Regions from separate parts of the Dechloromonas sp. ARDL1 genome, predicted to be linked through region 2. Evidence: riboswitches for the same ligand, from Rfam matches in the RefSeq annotation. Region 2 holds a riboswitch; each other region holds the start of a gene.
The links. Region 2 has a riboswitch for cobalamin ahead of bluB (5,6-dimethylbenzimidazole synthase). Riboswitches for the same ligand answer to the same signal wherever they lie in the genome.
Positions count from the first base shown of each region.

Region 1: linked by a shared signal. The riboswitch ahead of AB6Q56_RS10170 (energy-coupling factor ABC transporter permease) and the one ahead of bluB (5,6-dimethylbenzimidazole synthase) in region 2 are both predicted to bind cobalamin.
Region 3: linked by a shared signal. The riboswitch ahead of AB6Q56_RS19975 (TonB-dependent receptor) and the one ahead of bluB (5,6-dimethylbenzimidazole synthase) in region 2 are both predicted to bind cobalamin.
Region 4: linked by a shared signal. The riboswitch ahead of cbpA (modified peptide precursor CbpA) and the one ahead of bluB (5,6-dimethylbenzimidazole synthase) in region 2 are both predicted to bind cobalamin.

Region 1 is NZ_CP168939.1:2,065,707-2,069,862, reverse strand. It holds gene AB6Q56_RS10185 (energy-coupling factor ABC transporter ATP-binding protein) at 2-880, opposite strand; gene cbiQ (cobalt ECF transporter T component CbiQ) at 877-1,617, opposite strand; gene AB6Q56_RS10175 (energy-coupling factor ABC transporter substrate-binding protein) at 1,607-1,927, opposite strand; gene AB6Q56_RS10170 (energy-coupling factor ABC transporter permease) at 1,924-2,601, opposite strand; cobalamin riboswitch at 2,733-2,942, opposite strand; gene AB6Q56_RS10165 (DUF411 domain-containing protein) at 3,010-3,504, opposite strand; gene AB6Q56_RS10160 (ankyrin repeat domain-containing protein) at 3,498-3,971, opposite strand; gene AB6Q56_RS10155 (acylphosphatase) at 4,073-4,156, shown strand, end outside.
Region 2 is NZ_CP168939.1:3,446,555-3,450,710, forward strand. It holds gene AB6Q56_RS17105 (cobyric acid synthase) at 1-1,182, opposite strand, end outside; gene AB6Q56_RS17110 (ACT domain-containing protein) at 1,340-2,200, shown strand; cobalamin riboswitch at 2,239-2,423, shown strand; gene bluB (5,6-dimethylbenzimidazole synthase) at 2,465-3,211, shown strand; gene cbiB (adenosylcobinamide-phosphate synthase CbiB) at 3,211-4,119, shown strand; gene cobD (threonine-phosphate decarboxylase CobD) at 4,112-4,156, shown strand, end outside.
Region 3 is NZ_CP168939.1:4,034,898-4,039,053, reverse strand. It holds gene AB6Q56_RS19980 (adenosylcobinamide amidohydrolase) at 1-1,578, shown strand, start outside; cobalamin riboswitch at 1,802-2,008, shown strand; gene AB6Q56_RS19975 (TonB-dependent receptor) at 2,079-4,156, shown strand, end outside.
Region 4 is NZ_CP168939.1:4,243,374-4,247,529, reverse strand. It holds gene AB6Q56_RS21015 (GNAT family N-acetyltransferase) at 1-163, opposite strand, end outside; gene cbpB (peptide-modifying radical SAM enzyme CbpB) at 222-1,592, opposite strand; gene cbpA (modified peptide precursor CbpA) at 1,589-1,756, opposite strand; cobalamin riboswitch at 1,845-2,048, opposite strand; gene ubiD (4-hydroxy-3-polyprenylbenzoate decarboxylase) at 2,062-3,537, opposite strand; gene AB6Q56_RS20995 (cytochrome C) at 3,534-3,956, opposite strand; gene ubiA (4-hydroxybenzoate octaprenyltransferase) at 3,956-4,156, opposite strand, start outside.

The DNA of each region.
Region 1 (4,156 bases), 1.4 Mb from region 2:
TTCAGGCGATAGTGCATGGTTTTTCCTCGGGTTGAAGCGCCCCGGGCAGCATCGCCAGCAGGGCATCGGTTGAGCGGGGGCGCGGCTCAGCGGGTACCAGGCCTTGCGCGGCGAGCCGGGCATGGAGCGGGATTACCGACGGCAGCGGCAAACCGGCGGCGGCCAGTTCGGCGGTCCGTTGCGGCAGTTCGCCGGCGGGAAAGCTCGCCACGCAACGCCCGGCCGCCATGATGTGAATGTGATCGGCCCAGCGGTAGGCGAAATCGACATCGTGCGTGGACAGCAGGATGCTCATGCCCTGCTCGTGCAGATCGTCGAGAATCGCCAGCAGGTCGGCCTGCATGGCCGGGTCGAGGCCGGCCTTGGGTTCGTCGAGGACCAGCAGTTCGGGATGCATGGCCAGCACGCCGGCAATGCAGACGCGCTTTTTCTGCCCGAAGCTGAGTTGGTGCACCGGTCGTTCGCCGATTTCGGCCAGGCCGACGGCCGCCAGGGCTGCGGCGACGCGCCGGCGCACGGTGTCGTCGTCGAGGCCGAGATTGAGCGGGCCGAAAGAAACGTCCTCGGCGACGCTGGCCGAGAAGAGCTGGCGATCCGGATTCTGGAAGAGCATGCCGACCCGGCTGCGCAGTTCGCGCAGTCCGTTGCGCCCGTAGTCGACCGGCTGGCCGGCATAGCGCACTGTGCCGCTGGTCGGGCGCAACAGGCCGTTGGCATGCTGGAACAGGGTTGTCTTGCCCGAGCCGTTGGCGCCGAGCAGCGCATTGCGGCTGCCGCGCAGGATGTCCAGCGAACAGCCGTCCAGGCCGGTGTTGCCGTCGGCATAGCGAAAGGCTACCTGCTCGAATTGCAGCAGGATGTCGTCGCGCGGCAGCGTCATGCCAGTTGCCCGATCATGATGAGCAGCGTCCCGCCGGCGAGTGCCAGCAGGCTGTCGCGCCGGGCGTGCGGGAAGGTTCGCGCCATGAAGCGCAGCGGTCCGTCGCTGTTGCGGGCCTGTGCGGCGACATGCAGCGCCTGGGCGCGTTGCCAGACCTGCACGGCGAGATTGGCGATCAGTCCGCCCAGCGAACGCCAGGCATGGCGACGCGTGGCGTAGCCGAGACGCGCCGTCTGCGCGGTCACCGTGTCATGCACCGTCGCCGAGAAAACCGACAGCATGCGGTAGCCGAGCACTGTCAGGTCGAGCAGTAGCGCCGGGGTTTTCAGGCGGCGGAGCAGGTCGATCAGGTCCGGTAGCGGCGTCGTCAGGACCAGCAGCAACAATGCAGCGAGCGCGGCCAGCGAACGGCTGCCCACCTGCCCGAGCTGCGCTCCGGCGTCGGGTGCTCGGGTCAGTGCCAGCCCGCCGCCGTCGACGCTGCCCAGCGACAAGGCGAGCGACAGGCTGCTCAGGGCGAGAAAGAGAAGGGGCGCTGCCGCCGCCCGCAGATAGGTCGGGATGGGAACGCCGGCAGCCAGGCGGGTGACGGCGAACAGCAGGCCGGCGACCGCCAGCGCGCCGCCCGGCGTCGGCGCGGCAAATGCCGCAACCACGCCGGCCAGCGCAAACAGCCCCTTGGCGACCGGCGAGACCGGCCGCCAGCGGCTGACGCAGGCGGCGTGCTCAAGGTGCATCGTCACCCTTTTCGGCGGCGCGCCGGTACTTCTCGCGGGTGACCGACACCCCGAGCCAGTAGCCGATGATGCCGGCGCCCAGCGCCGCCTGCAGCGCGAACAGCAGCGACTCGATCTCCTTGCCCGGCGGCGTCAGGATGGATTCGAACCAGGGGCGGTAGTTCGGCGCCAGTTCGCCGATGGCCTGTTGGCCCTGGGTGTCGGAGCCGCCGAACAATTCGGCGTCCGGGTCCGGCTTTTGCACCAGCCACAGGGGGAGGGCGGTGAGCAGCACGACCCCGAGCAGCAGCAGGATGGTTCTCGGCTTCATGCTTTGACTCCGCCTGGTCCGGACAGCCGCAGCGCCAGCAGTTCCTGCGCATTGAAGCGGCGCAGGGCGTTGAAGATCAGTACGGTGAGCAGTCCTTCGCTGATCGCCAGCGGAATCTGGGTGAGCGCGAAAATGCCGGCGAACTTGACGAAGGCGCCGACAAAACCGCTGATGGGGTCGGGGAAGGCGAAAGCCAGCTGGCCTGCGGTGGTGACGTAGGTCATCAGGTCGGCCAGGCAGGCGGCGAGAAAGACGGCGACGCTGCACGAGGCGCGGCAGGCGGTGGCGAGCCGGAACACGCCAGCCGCGACGAGGGGGCCGACGACGGCCAGCGAGAACAGGTTGGCGCCCAGCGTGGTCAGTCCGCCGTGGGCCAACAGCAGGGCCTGGAAGAGCAGGACGACGAAGCCGATCGGCGCCATCGCCGCCGGTCCGAACAAGATGGCGCCCAGCCCGGTGCCGGTCGGGTGCGATGAGCTGCCGGTCAGCGACGGCAATTTCAGGGCGGACAGAACGAAGGAAAAGGCGGCGGCGACGCCGAGCAGCATGCGCAGTTCCGGATGCTCGCGCAGCCGGCGATTGACCGAATGGATGCCGTAGGCGACGAAAGGCACCGCCGCCAGGCTCCAGCCCACGGCATGCTCGACCGGCAAAAAACCTTCCATGATGTGCATGATTCATCCCTCAGCAAACATCGAAACATGCCAAGGGGGATATGACGGATGCGGGACGGATGGCGGCGTGTACCCGGAGTGGATAAGCAACGGCAAGCCAACTGCACCTTTCCCTTTACCCCGGAGAAATGGCACGACATTGGTTTCAGGCCGGTCTTCTGGCTCGCCTTCAATCTTCTCCACCGGCCTTCCCATGCGATGCGCACAGTGGCGTGGGGTGGAGTCGTCAGGCCTACAGCAGCGGGGGCTGCGCCGGACTGTCTGCTTGCGCAGCATCACCGGCTTCCCGTTTCACCTGCCCCACGACTGTGAGGTCAGGCACCTAAAACTGCACTGATTCTACTCTGAAACTTTCTGGGGGATAAAGCTTTTCGCCGCGTGCGTGGCTGGCAAACCGCCCGGCGCGGCTCAGTGCCGGGCGTAGATGGAGGTCTTGCCGTCCTTCTTAACCAGCAGGGTTTCGTAGAACTCGCGCCGCACGCGGGGGGCGACGGCGCTGTCCTTTTCCAGCACGGTGCAGGCCGTTTCGCAGGTCGGGCTGGAGAATTCGCGGCCGGGCGCGCCGAGCGGCAGGCCGGGAACCGCCAGGCCCAGCGCCTTCGGTTTTTCGGCGAGCAATTCCTTGATCTGGTCGGCGTGCACATGGCCTTCAATGAAGTAGCCGGCTACCAGGCCGGTCGGTACGGCCTCCAGGTCACGCGGTACTTTCAGGCGGCGTTTGACGGCTTCCATGTCGTCCGTCTGCGTCACTTTCACGGTGAAGCCGTTCTGGCGCAGATGCTCGGCCCATTCGATGCAGGCCAGGCAGACCGTCGGCGTATAGACCTCGATGACCGGCAGGGGCTGGGCGGCGGCGATCTTGGCGCAGAGCAACGCCAGCAGCAGGGCGAAACGCTTCAGCATGGCTTGCCCGCCTTGCAGCCCTTGAGTATCCACAGCGAGATGATGCCGGCGGTTTCGTCGGCCTTGACCTTGCGTGCCATGGAGCCGGCGTCACGACCGTTGTCCGTCTTGGCCAGCGGGTCGGCGCCGGCCTCGAGCAGCAGTTGCGTGTGCGTCGTGCGGCTGCCGTAGGCCGCCATGTGCAAAGGCGTTGCCCCTTCGTTGTCGCGCGCATTGGGGTCCGCCTTGGCGGCGATCAGCACCTTGAGCGCACTGGTGTCCGGGTTCATGGCTGCAAGATGCAGCGGCGTCGAGCCGAGTTCTGTGCGAACGTCGCGTTGCTTGGGGTCGGCCGCGAGCAACTTGCTGACTTCGGCTCCGGTTCCGGTTCTTGCCGCGTCATGGATCGGCCGGTCGTGGCTGGTGGGCTGGCTGAAGGCCGGTGCGCTGACGAACAAGGCGAGCAGGATGGGCAGCAGTTTTTTCATGGGCGTGGCGCTTGGGTCGGGAGGATCATTGTTGCGTTAGTCTATTGGACAATCCTTGATCTGTCGCAGTTTCGTTATTCCCTAATATAATGATTCCATTGATGAATTGGCGGAAAACGGAGGCGATGGAGATGGGGAGTATTGCGCGTCACCTACGCATCGAGGGGCGGGTGCAAGGGGTCGGT
Region 2 (4,156 bases):
ATGGATTTCGTAGCCGGTCATGGCCGGATTTCCGGGCAGGGCCAGGCGACCGCTCACGTTGCGCAACTGCTTTTCGCTTTCCAGCGTCGTTTCAACGTCGAGTACCGCGAGGCCCGGCGTGCTGCCGGCCCCTCCCTCCAGGCCAAGCGGGTCGTGAATCGTCCGGCCGAGCATCTGGTAGCCGCCGCACAGACCGATGACCTTGCCGCCATAACGCAGGTGCTTGCGGATCGCCCGATCCCAGCCCTGCGTGCGCAGCCAGTCGATGTCGGCCCGCACCGCCTTGGAGCCGGGCAAGACGATCAGGTCGGCCGCCGGCGGCGCTTCGCCCGGCCCGACCCAGCGGAAGTCGACTTCCGGATGCAGGCGCAGCGGGTCGAGATCGTTGTGGTTCGAGGTACGCGGATAAGCGGGCGCAACGACCTTCAGTTTCGCGCCGCGCTTGTCGCCGATGGCTGACGTGGCAATAGCGTCCTCGGCGTCGAGCATCAAGCCGTGCAGGTAGGGCAGGACGCCGAGCACCGGCTTGCCGGTACGCTCCTCCAGCCAGGTCAGGCCGGATTCGAGCAGGCTGATGTCGCCGCGAAAGCGGTTGATGACGAAACCGACGACCCGGTTCTGCTCGGATGGCGACAACAGTTCGAGCGTGCCGACCAGATGGGCGAACACGCCCCCCCGGTCGATGTCGGCGACGATGATCACCGGACAATCCACCGCCTCGGCGAAGCCCATGTTGGCAATATCGCGGGCGCGCAGGTTGATCTCGGCCGGGGAGCCGGCGCCTTCGACCAGCACGCAGTCGTAGCCTGCCATCAGGCGCTCCCAGGATTCGAGCACGGCCTTCATCGCCCGCGGCTTGTATTCCTGATAGTCGCGCGCGTTCAGGTCGGCCGCCACCTTGCCGTGGATAACGACCTGCGCCTTCTTGTCGGTGGTCGGCTTCAACAGCACCGGGTTGAAATCGGTATGCGGCGCCAATCCGCAGGCCAGCGCCTGCAGCGCCTGCGCCCGACCGATCTCGCCCCCGTCGACGGTCACCGCCGAATTGAGGGCCATGTTCTGCGGCTTGAACGGCGCGACGCGCACGCCCCGGCGCTTGAGAATGCGGCATAGCGCAGCGACCAGCGTGGATTTTCCGGCATCGGAAGTGGTCCCCTGGACCATCAGGGCAGAACGGAGCATGGCGAGCCAAATAGACAAAAACGTGGATTATCGCGGAAATGGGATGGGCTGGACCGGCAATACGCGATAAAGCGCGCGGTGCGCCACGGCGATAAAATCCCGAATCGACGGCGGTGCGACGATCCGCACCGGCAGCCCCGTTCAAAAACCGAAAACCATGACGACCGCCATCTCAAACCTCGCCACCTTGATCCGTTCGATGGAACCGGTGCTCCATGCCGGCACCTATGCCTACTGCGTCGTTCCGCACGGCAGCGACATGGCGGGTCTCAAGCCCGTGGCGACGATTGTCGAGAGCGAAGGCATCACGGTGATCCTGCCCGAGGAACAGGCCGTCGAAGCCGGGCTGGCCATTGTGTTTCGCGCGGCATGGATCACCCTGACGGTTCATTCGGACCTCCAGGCTGTCGGCCTGACTGCGGCCTTTGCCGGCGCGCTGGGGCAGGCGGACATCAGCTGCAACGTGGTTGCCGGCACCTTTCACGACCACCTCTTCGTTCCGGTCGAGCGCGGAGAGCAGGCACTGGCCACGCTGATCATGCTGCAGCAGGGCATTGCGATCCGGCCTGCCGCGATACCGGCCGATCTTGAGGCAGTGACCGCCATCTTCCGGGAATACGTCGCCAGCCCGACGGTCAGTCTGGCGTACCAGGACTACGCAGCGGAATTCGCCGACTTGCCCGGAAAATACGCCGAACCCGATGGCCGCATCCTCCTCGCCTGGCACGATGGCGCGGTCGTCGGCTGCGCCGCGCTGCGTCGGGTCGATGGCCGGCGCTGCGAATTGAAACGGGTATACGTCCGCCCCGCCGCCCGAGGTCGCCACATCGGCCGGATGCTGGTCGAACGGATGATCGACGAAGCGAAGAAGGCCGCTTATGCGACGATGTGCCTCGATGTGCTGCCCGAGTTCGCGGCCGCGCGACAATTGTATGAAACGCTGGGCTTCGCGCCGGCGCCGCCGGTCAGCTACAACCCCGTTCCCGGCACCGCCTTCCTCGCTCTCGACCTGTCGTAAGACCGCCGTCGCGCGACCCCGCCTCGACCTGTTATCCTTCGCACTTCAAGTCTCTCGGTGCCGCTTGTTCATGCAGGCGGAGAATCGGGAAGGCGGTGCGATTCCGCCACGTGCCCAACGCTGTAAGGAGGACGTTTGCCGCACATTGCCACTGGCTTCGGCCGGGAAGGCGCGGCAACGGATGAATCCAAGTCAGAAGACCGGCCGGGGGACGAAACAAGGCTGCATGGACAGGCAGCCAGCGTTTTTCCACAAGGGGAATTCATGGAAAACCAGAACGACCACGCCTTTTCGGACGCCGAGCGCGCCGCCGTCTATCGCACCATTTTCAACCGTCGCGACGTGCGCGGCCAGTTCCTGCCCGACCCCGTGCCCGACGAGGTGCTCGCCCGCGTCATGCTGGCCGCCCACCATGCCCCCTCGGTCGGCTTCATGCAGCCGTGGAACTTCCTGCTCGTCCGTTCGCCCGAGGTCAAGCAGCGGGTGCGCGACGTCTTCGCCAAGGCCCATGCCGAAGCAGCGATGATGTTCCCGGAGGGCAAACGGGAAACCTACAGCAAGCTCAAGCTGGAAGGCATCGTCGAATCGCCGGTCAACCTGTGCATCACCTGCGACCGCGAACGCACCGGCCCGGTCGTCGTCGGCCGTACCCACATCAAGACCATGGATCTGTACAGCAGCGTGTGCGCCGTGCAGAACCTGTGGCTGGCGGCCCGCGCCGAGGGGCTGGGGGTCGGCTGGGTCAGCATCTTCAACCAGCCGGAATTGCAGGAAGCGCTGGGCATGCCGGCCGACATCGTACCCATCGCCTACCTGTGCATCGGCTACGTCAGCCACTTCCACGACAAGCCGGAGTTGGAAAAAGCCGGCTGGCTGCCGCGCCTGCCGATTGCCGACCTGCTTTATTACGACCAGTGGGGCCAGGCCGACGCCACCCGGCAGGAATCGCTGACCGGGGCGCTGGCCGCCATGCAGGACGATATCCAGCAGCGGGGCATCTTCCCGAAATGATGCCGGACGGCGCGCTCGCCATGCCGCTGGCCGCCCTCGCGGCGGTGGTGCTCGACCGCCTGCTCGGCGAGCCGCGCCGTTTTCACCCGCTGGTCGGTTTCGGCAAACTGGCCGGCGCCGTCGAGAAACGTTTCAACCGACGCAGCCGCCTGACCGGCATCGCCGCCTGGGCGCTCGTCGTGCTGCCTTTCGTCGCCTTGGCCGCCGTGCTGCGCCCGCACGCAGCGTTCGCCGTCGATGTCGCGCTGCTCTATTTCGCGCTCGGCGCCCGCAGCCTGGCCGAACATGCCGAGGCGGTCGCCCGCCCGCTGCGCGCAGGGCGACTCGACGAGGCGCGTCAGCGTGTCGGCTGGATGGTGTCGCGGGATACGACGCAACTCGACGAGTCCGGCGTCGCCAAGGCCGGCATGGAATCGGTACTGGAAAACGGCAACGACGCCATCTTCGGCGCCCTGTTCTGGTTCGCGCTGCTCGGCGGCCCCGGCGCCCTGCTGTTCCGGCTGGCCAACACGCTGGATGCGATGTGGGGCTACCGAACCGAGCGTTTCAATCGCTTCGGCTGGGCGGCGGCTCGCATCGACGACCTTTTGAACTGGATACCCGCTCGCCTGACAGCGCTGACCTACGCCCTGCTCGGCAAGACGCGGCAGGCGCTGGCCTGCTGGCGCGCCCAGGCACCGGGCTGGGAAAGCCCGAATGCCGGGCCGGTGATGTCGGCCGGTGCCGGCAGCCTCGGTGTCCTGCTCGGCGGTGCCGCCATCTACCACGGGCAGGAGGAAATCCGCCCGCCGCTCGGCACCGGCCCCGCCCCGGTAGCGGCCGACCTCGACCGGGCCATCGCCCTGATCCGGCACAGCCTGTGGCTATGGCTGGCCGTCTTTTTCGTGATTGGATTCCTGCATGCTTGAACACGGTGGCCGCCTGCGCGCAGCCGCAGCGCACTAC
Region 3 (4,156 bases), 590 kb from region 2:
CTGATCGTCACGGCCAGGGCCGGCGACATCGACCTGCCGTCCGAAGTCCGGGCCGAAGCCAGTATTCAACGCGGCGAACGCGATGGTTACTGGGAAAAAGTGCTGATCGTCCGCCTCCCCGAGGCACGCCGAACGCTCTCCACGTCCGACGGCCTGCTTGATGCCCGCGCCGCGATCAACCACGCCGGCCACCCGCAACTTTGGCACAAGCTGGGCATTGAGTTCATGGGCCGCGATGGCCGCGGGGGCAAGGCTTACAGCGAATACATCCATGCCGGGACGGCGCGCCGCCTGCACCTGGATAAATCGGCCGTCGCCCACATGGCTACCGCCGCCGACATGGACAATCTGGCGGTTGTGACCCGGCGCCACGGCCCGCTGACCGTCACCGTACTGGCCACGGCCGGCACCAAGTCCAATGCCATCCGCACGGGCGTCGATGCCGGCACCTACATCGAAGGCAGCGAACCGGCCGGCACCATCAACCTGTTGGTCCTGACCAACATCCGCCTCACCGACGCTGCGCTGTCCCGCGCCCTGATCACGATCACCGAGGGCAAGACGGCCGCCCTGCAAGACCTGCAGGTGCCCAGCACCTATACGCCGACGGCGCAGGCGACCGGAACCGGCACCGACAGCATCATCGTCGTTTCCGGTACCCAGGGGCCTCAGGCCAGCTACACCGGCGGCCACAGCCGGATCGGGGAACTGATCGGCAAGGCCAGCTACGAGGCCGTCGTCGCCGCGCTGGGCAAGCAGAACGGTTTCTTCCTGCCCGGCAGCCAGCGCTTCGCCGCGACCGACACGGCACCGGCCAAAGCCGGGGAATCCCTGCGCCTCGCCCTGCTCCACCTCGATCCGGTCCCGGGTGACATCGCCGACAACCGCCGCCGCATCGAAGCCGGCATCCGCGAGGCGATTGGCCAAGGAGCCGACTGGATTGTCACGCCCGAACTGGCCGAAACCGGCTACAACTTCGCCAAGCGCATCGGCACCGACTGGATCGCGCCCTATCCCGACGCCTGGATGGGCAAGCTGGCCGCCATCGCCCGCGACAACCGGATAGCACTGTTCATCGGCTTTGCCGAGCGCGATGCCAAAAGCGACAAGCTGCACAACAGCGTCGCCGTCATCGACCGCGATGGCAAGCTGCGCGGCACCTATCGCAAGCAGCGCCCGGTCGGCAGCGTTGAAAGCTGGTCGACGGCGGGTAGCGATGCAGCGCCCTTCATCATCGATGGCATCCCCGTCGGCGTACTGATCTGTGCCGATACCTACAAACCCGAACCAGCGGCCCGCCTGCGCGAGCAAGGTGCCGCCATCCTGCTCGCGCCCAGCAACTGGCCGCCGGTGGATGGCATGGGGCCGGGTAGCGCGTGGGAAGAACGCAGTGCAGAAACCGGCGTGCCGCTGGTGGTGAACAACCGCACCGGCCGCGAACCGGAACTCGATTTCACAAACGGCGAAAGCGTCGTCGCCGTGGGCGGGGAGCGACGTTTTGTTTTTGCCGCCGAGCAGACACGCCTGTTCTACGTCGACTGGGATCGCCGACAAGGCTTCCGCCAGGCAAGGCCATGACACATTTGCCCAGCCGGCATGCTGCTCGGCCTTGGCATCGAACGTGCTGCGGTGCACCTGTCGAAGCTGGCCTTACTGACGGCGCACAACAGGCCGGCAGTGGCCACGACCGGGTCGGCAAAGCTTCCACAACCCGAAGACCGGCAAGGCGGTGTTGAGCGAAGCTAGCAAATCGTAATTCTTCAGCGCCTGCCCTTCCGGCGGCAGGACGCGACGCGCAGTCAGCCGGAAACACGCAACAGGTGCCCGCCGCCATATGGTGTCGGGTGAAACGGGAACGGGGTGCGCGATCCATGCGATCGCAATGCCCCGGCTGCCCCCGCAACGGTAAGCGAGTGCGGATGCACCATCAGGCCACTGGGTGAAAACCTGGGAAGGCGGTGCGTCAAGACTTGCCAGCCCGGAGACCGGCCTGTCGCTTCGTGCTGTCCGCCCCGTGCGGCAGCGAATGCAACGGACCGTCTGCGGGAATGCGGGCGGTCGTTCGATGGAGTTTCACCATGCAGCATCCCTTGTTGCTTCCCACCACCCTGGCCGCCCTGGCCGGCTTCGGCACCGCCCACGCCGCCGGCGCGCCGATCTTGCAGGAAATCACCGTCAGCAGTGGCCGCCAGGACCTGACCGGCGTTGCCGATTCGGCGACCGAAGGCACCGTCACCGCCCGGCAACTCGCCAACCGCCCCTTGCTACGCCCGGCCGAGGCGCTGGAAACGGTGCCCGGCATGATCGTCACCCAGCACTCCGGCGACGGCAAGGCCAACCAGTATTTCCTGCGCGGCTTCAATCTCGACCACGGCAGCGATTTCGCCACCCACGTCATGGGCATGCCGGTCAACATGGTCAGCCACGCCCACGGCCAGGGCTACATGGATCTCAATTTCCTGATTCCCGAGCTGATCGGCGGCATCCAGTACCGCAAGGGGGTCTATGCCGCCGAGGACGGCGACTTCGCCACCACCGGCGGCGCCCGCATCGACTATCTGCGCAAGCTCGACCACAGCTTCGTCGAACTCGGCATGGGCCAGCGCAATTTCCGCCGCCTGCTGGCCGCCGGCGGGCACAGCCTGGGGGATATCAACCTGCTCGGCGCCTTTGAAACGAGCGGCTACGATGGCCCCTGGGAGCAGCCGCAGAACCTGCAGAAATACAACGGCGTGCTGCGCCTGACCTCGGGCACCGCAGCCAACGGCTTCAGCCTGACCGGCATGGCCTACAAGGCCGATTGGACGGCCACCGAACACGTACCGGAACGCGCCATCAGCCGCGGCGAAATCGGCCGCTACGGCGCCCTGTCCGCCAAGGATGGCGGCCGCACGCACCGCCACAGCCTGTCCGGCGACTGGACGCGCACCACCGATGCCGGCGCCAGCAAGCTCAATCTCTACGTCGTCGACTACGGCCTGAACTACTTTGCCAATCCTTCCGGCTACATCGGCGGCGTGCAGGGCGACCAGCACGAACAGGCCGACGAGCGCACCCTGTGGGGCGGCCAGGTCAGGCACAGCTGGTTCCTCGGCCCGCAATGGAAGGACACCGAGCTGAGCGTCGGCGCCCAGTTGCGCCAGGACCGGATATCGTCGGTCGGCCTGTACGCCACCGAGAACCGGCAACGGACCAACACCATCCGCGAGGACCGCATCCGCGAAACGGCACTCGCCTTCCTGCTCGAAGCCCGCACGCAATGGACGGGCTGGCTGCGCAGCACGCTCGGCCTGCGCCGCGATCAGATCGACGCCCGCGTCACGCCGCTGGCCGGCCAGTTCAACATGCGCAATGGCGGCGACACCTCGGCCGGGCAGACCAGCCCCAAGCTCGGCCTGGTCTTCGGCCCCTTCGACCTGCTCGGCCCGACCGAGTTCTACGCCAACTGGGGGAGAGGTTTCCACAGCAACGACGCGCGCGGCGCCACGGCGCGGAGCAATCCGCAAGACGGCAGCAGCGCCGATGCGGTGCCGCTGATCGTCAAGGCCAAGGGCAGCGAAGTGGGCATACGCACCACGCCGCTCAAGGGCTGGCATAGCAGCCTGTCGGTGTGGCAGATGGCGCTTGCCTCGGAACTGGTCTTCGTCGGCGACGAAGGCATCACCGAACCCAAGGGCGCCTCGCGCCGGCATGGCATCGAATGGTCCAACTACATCACGCCGGCCGACGGCTGGATCATCGACGCCGACCTCGCCTGGTCGCAAGCCCGCTTTATCGAAGCCAACCCGGACAACGGCGGTCGCCGCGTACCCAACGCCATTCCACTCACCGCCTCGCTTGGACTCATTGCCGACAGCGGAGGCCCGTGGTTCGGCGGCCTGCGCCTGCGCTACCTCGGCGCCTACGCGCTGGAGGAAACCGGCGAGCGAAAATCAGCGCCATTCTGGATGGCCAACCTGAAAGCCGGCTACCGCATCACGCCCCAGCTGCAACTGACGCTCGATGTCCTCAACCTGTTCGACAAGAAGGCCAACGACATCGAGTACTGGGGCGGCGCCTGTACCCGCAACGAGGCGGTCAACGCAACTGGCGGCTGCGGCTCGGGCACGGCGATTGACGGCCGTCTGGTGCACCCGCTGGAACCCCGCACCTTCCG
Region 4 (4,156 bases), 800 kb from region 2:
GCACCGCCTTCAGGGTGTCGACCAGATGGATCTTGGCGTACGCTGAAAGACCATCGCCGCCACCCATCGGATCACGAGCGTAGTGATCGAGCAGGTCGAGAAAGGCCTCGACGTGGCTCAGGTCGGTCAGATCAGTCGGGGTGATGACAAGACGGGCATGCATGGTGGGTGATGCCAGATGGCTGAGAAAAGCACCATATTAAGCGCCCGCCCGCCACGGCTCAACCCATCGCGAAAACGGTCTCCGTTCCCTCGTCCCAGCCATCCCACAGAAAATCGTCGGCCCTGGCGTCGGCGATCAGGCGCAGGGCGTAATTGACCTGCTCCTTGTAGAACTCGCAGAAGGCGCCGGTCCTGTCCATGCCGCCGTTCATCTCGAAGGCTTCAGCCGGGCACGGCGAACCGCAGAAATGACGGATCGCGCAATCGCCGCAGGGGCTGAAACGGTCGACATCACGGCTCGTCACTTCGCGGAAGGCAGCTGAATCCAATGCCGCCTCGACGCCACCGGTCAGCAGGTTGCCGCCGTTGAAGCGCGGCAGGCCGATGAACTCGCTGCACGGATAGAGGCTGCCGTCGGCAGCCAGTGCGAAAAAGGCACGACCACCGCCGCAGGGCGAAATGTCGCACATCAGGCGACGCGCCGTCGGGGCCAGGATACCGATCAGGATATTGGCGAAGTTGGCGACCATCAGTTTGCGGCCGGTTTCCCGGTACAAGGCGTGGGTGCGGTCCAGCGCGGCAAAGAAGGCCTTGGCCAATTCACCGTCGGCCGGCTTGACACCGCGTGCCCCGGGCAGCGTGCAGCGTACGGTGTTGAGCATGCAGGTCGGTACTTCATGGGCGTGGAACAACTCGACCATATCGGTCAGGTAAGGCAGGTTCTCGGTCGTGCAGGTCGTGATGACGCTCCACGAGCCGTAACCGCGCAATTTTTCCATCGCCCGCAGCACCTTGGCGTGCACGCTCTTGCCGCCCCAGGTCAGCCGGGTGGCGTCGGTGATCTCCGCCGCCGGGCCGTCGAGCGACAGGCCGATGCTGACATTGCGCGAAGTCAGGAAATCGAGCGCCGCGTCGTCGAGCAAGGTGCCGTTGGTCTGCACGCCGAAGACGAAATCGTCCCTGAAAACATCGATCGCTGCGAAAACGGCGGCCCGATTCATCAGCGGCTCGGCGCCGTGGAAGATGGCGCGCGGCTTGCGGCCTTCCGGCATCACCGAGCGGAAGTAGTCGCGCAACTTGCCCAGCGAGGTGAGCAGGGTGCCGACCGGCATGTGCCTGCCGGCGCTGCGCTGGCTATCGGGCAAGTAGCAGTAGGTGCAGTCGAGATTGCAGCGCTCGGTCGGGTTCAAATAAACGCCGGAGGGCTTCAGGGCGAAGCGCAGGGCATGCAGTTCCTGGCGGAATCCCTCGGCTTTTTCGCGATAGGCGGCGAGCGTCGCCGGATCGAGTCCCGCACCGACCTTGTTCTTGTCGACCAGCGCCCAGAATGCGGTATCCGGGTCGGTCAGCGCGGCGTAGGTCGCGTGCCCGATGTCCACGGGCTGGAAATGCGGGGGGCGCGTCGCCCCCTGGGGCAGTGCCGCGGTCATTTAGCCGCCTTCCGGTCCATCAGCACATAGTGCGAGAGGCCGATACCATCCGGATTGCAGCGCTTGCGAATGGCGATGGTCGGGATGGCCGGCTGTGCCTGCAGCGTGGCGCTGGCCTGGGTTTCAATGGTGCCGGGTGCGACTTGAGAAACGATCTGGGACATTTTCCACTCCTCGGGAAGACAAAAACAAAAAGGGCCCCGGCTGAGTACACGCTTGTCACATGCGCTCAGCCGGAGCCCTTGCCTTGGCTCCAGTCAGGAATCGAATCGTCTTCTGGCTTCCGGATCAGCCGAAGCGCTGCGCCTTCCCGGCGAGGTAAGCCTCGCAAGTGGCTGGTCTGGCGACCGTGCAGTCTTCGTCCCCGGTTACAGCGGCGGGCCCGCCACGGATTCGCACCGTGTTCCGTATTTCGATTCCAACAGGAGGGCGGATTCTCTCAAAGCCCCGAACAGCGGGTCAATTCGTCCTAAATATCTAGTTCCTGCCACATGGCATCGACGCGTTTTTTGACGTCGTCATCCATGACAATGGGCCGCCCCCACTCGCGATTCGTCTCACCCGGCCACTTGTTGGTCGCATCCAGCCCCATCTTGGAGCCGAGACCGGCGACCGGCGAAGCGAAGTCGAGGTAGTCGATGGGCGTGTTGTCGACCAGCGTCGTGTCGCGCGTCGCGTCCATGCGCGTCGTCATCGCCCAGACCACTTCCTTCCAGTCACGGATGTCGATGTCGTCGTCCACGACGATGATGGTCTTGGTGTACATGAACTGGCGCAGGAAGCTCCAGATGCCGAACATGATGCGCTTGGCGTGGCCGGGGTACTGCTTCTTGATACTGACGATGGCCATGCGGTACGAGCAGCCCTCGGGCGGCAGGTAGAAATCGACAATTTCCGGGTACTGCTTCTGCAACAGCGGCACGAAGACCTCGTTGAGCGCGACGCCGAGCACGGCCGGCTCGTCGGGCGGCTTGCCGGTGTAGGTGCTGTGGTAGATCGGATTGCGGCGCATGGTGATGCGCTCGATGGTGAATACCGGGAACTCGGCCTGCTCGTTGTAGTAGCCGGTGTGGTCGCCATAAGGGCCTTCCATGGCCATCTCGCCGGGGTTGATCACGCCTTCGAGGACGATCTCGGCCGAGGCCGGCACCTGCAAGGTCGAGCCGAGACACTGGGTGAGCTCTGTCTTGCCGCCGCGCAACAGGCCAGCGAACTGGTATTCGGACAGCGAATCTGGCACCGGCGTCACGGCACCGAGGATGGTCGCCGGATCGCAACCAAGCACCACGGCCACCGGGAACGGTTGCCCCGGGTTGGCCAGCTGGTGGTCGCGGAAATCGAGCGCGCCGCCGCGATGCGCCAGCCAGCGCATGATCACCTTGTTCGGCCCCAACACCTGCTGGCGGTAGATGCCGAGGTTCTGGCGGGTCTTGTGCGGCCCGCGCGTGACGACCAGGCCCCAGGTGATCAGCGGCGCGATGTCGCCCGGCCAGCAGTGCTGGATGGGCAGGCGCGACAAGTCGACGTCCTTGCCCTCCCACACCACCTCCTGGCACGGCGCATTCGACACCCTCTTCGGCGCCATGTTGAGCACCTGCTTGAGGATGGGCAGCTTCTCCCAGGCGTCCTTCAGGCCCTTGGGTGGTTCCGGCTCCTTGAGATAGGCCAGCAACTTGCCGACCTCGCGCAGCGCCAGCACCGATTCCTCGCCCATGCCCAGCGCCACGCGCTGCGGCGTGCCGAACAGGTTGGCGAGCACCGGAATATCATGCGCCCGGCCCTGCGTCGTCGGCTTCTCGAACAGCAGCGCCGGCCCGCCGGCGCGCAGCACGCGGTCGCCGATCTCGGTCATTTCGAGATGGGTATCGACCGGCATGCCGATACGCTTCAGATCGCCGGTCTTTTCCAGTTGCGACATGAAGTCGCGCAGATCATGGTATTTCATCGCGTACGGTACGAAAAATGGCAGCCGACACAGGCCGCGGTCAGTTTGGGTAACTGGGCCAGCGCCTTGTCGCGATCGCCGGTCTTGGCGACGGCGGCAAATTCGCTGACCGCCTTGTGACCATCCATGCCGATACCGTGCATGGCCGGCGGCATGTGCGGACCGGGACGAGCGTCGAAAGGCTTGCTGCGGTGCTTGCCCATGGCCGAGACGCCGAGCTTGGCTTCCGCCACCTCGCCGGCCTCGCGCACCTTTCCTTCGGCCATCAGCGTCAGCACCTCGTTGACGGCTACCAGGTTGTCGAGCATTTCCTGACGCAAGACCTCCTGCGCCGGCTCGGGCAGCTTGGCCAGTTGGCGCGCATCTTCGGCCATGGCTAGCGTCGAGGCCAGGGCCAACAGGGAAAACAGGGCTTTCATCAGAGACTCCTTCCGGAAATCAGGAAATCGAGCGCGATACCGGCGAAGATGGCGGCACCGACCCAATTGTTGTGCAGGAAAGCCTTGAAGCACGGCATGCGCTCGCGGCCCCTGATCCAGGTGTAATGCACGCCCATGATGCCGGCCGCAACGGCCAGCCCGGCATGAAAGGCCCAGCCCAGATGCAGGCTGTAGCCGAC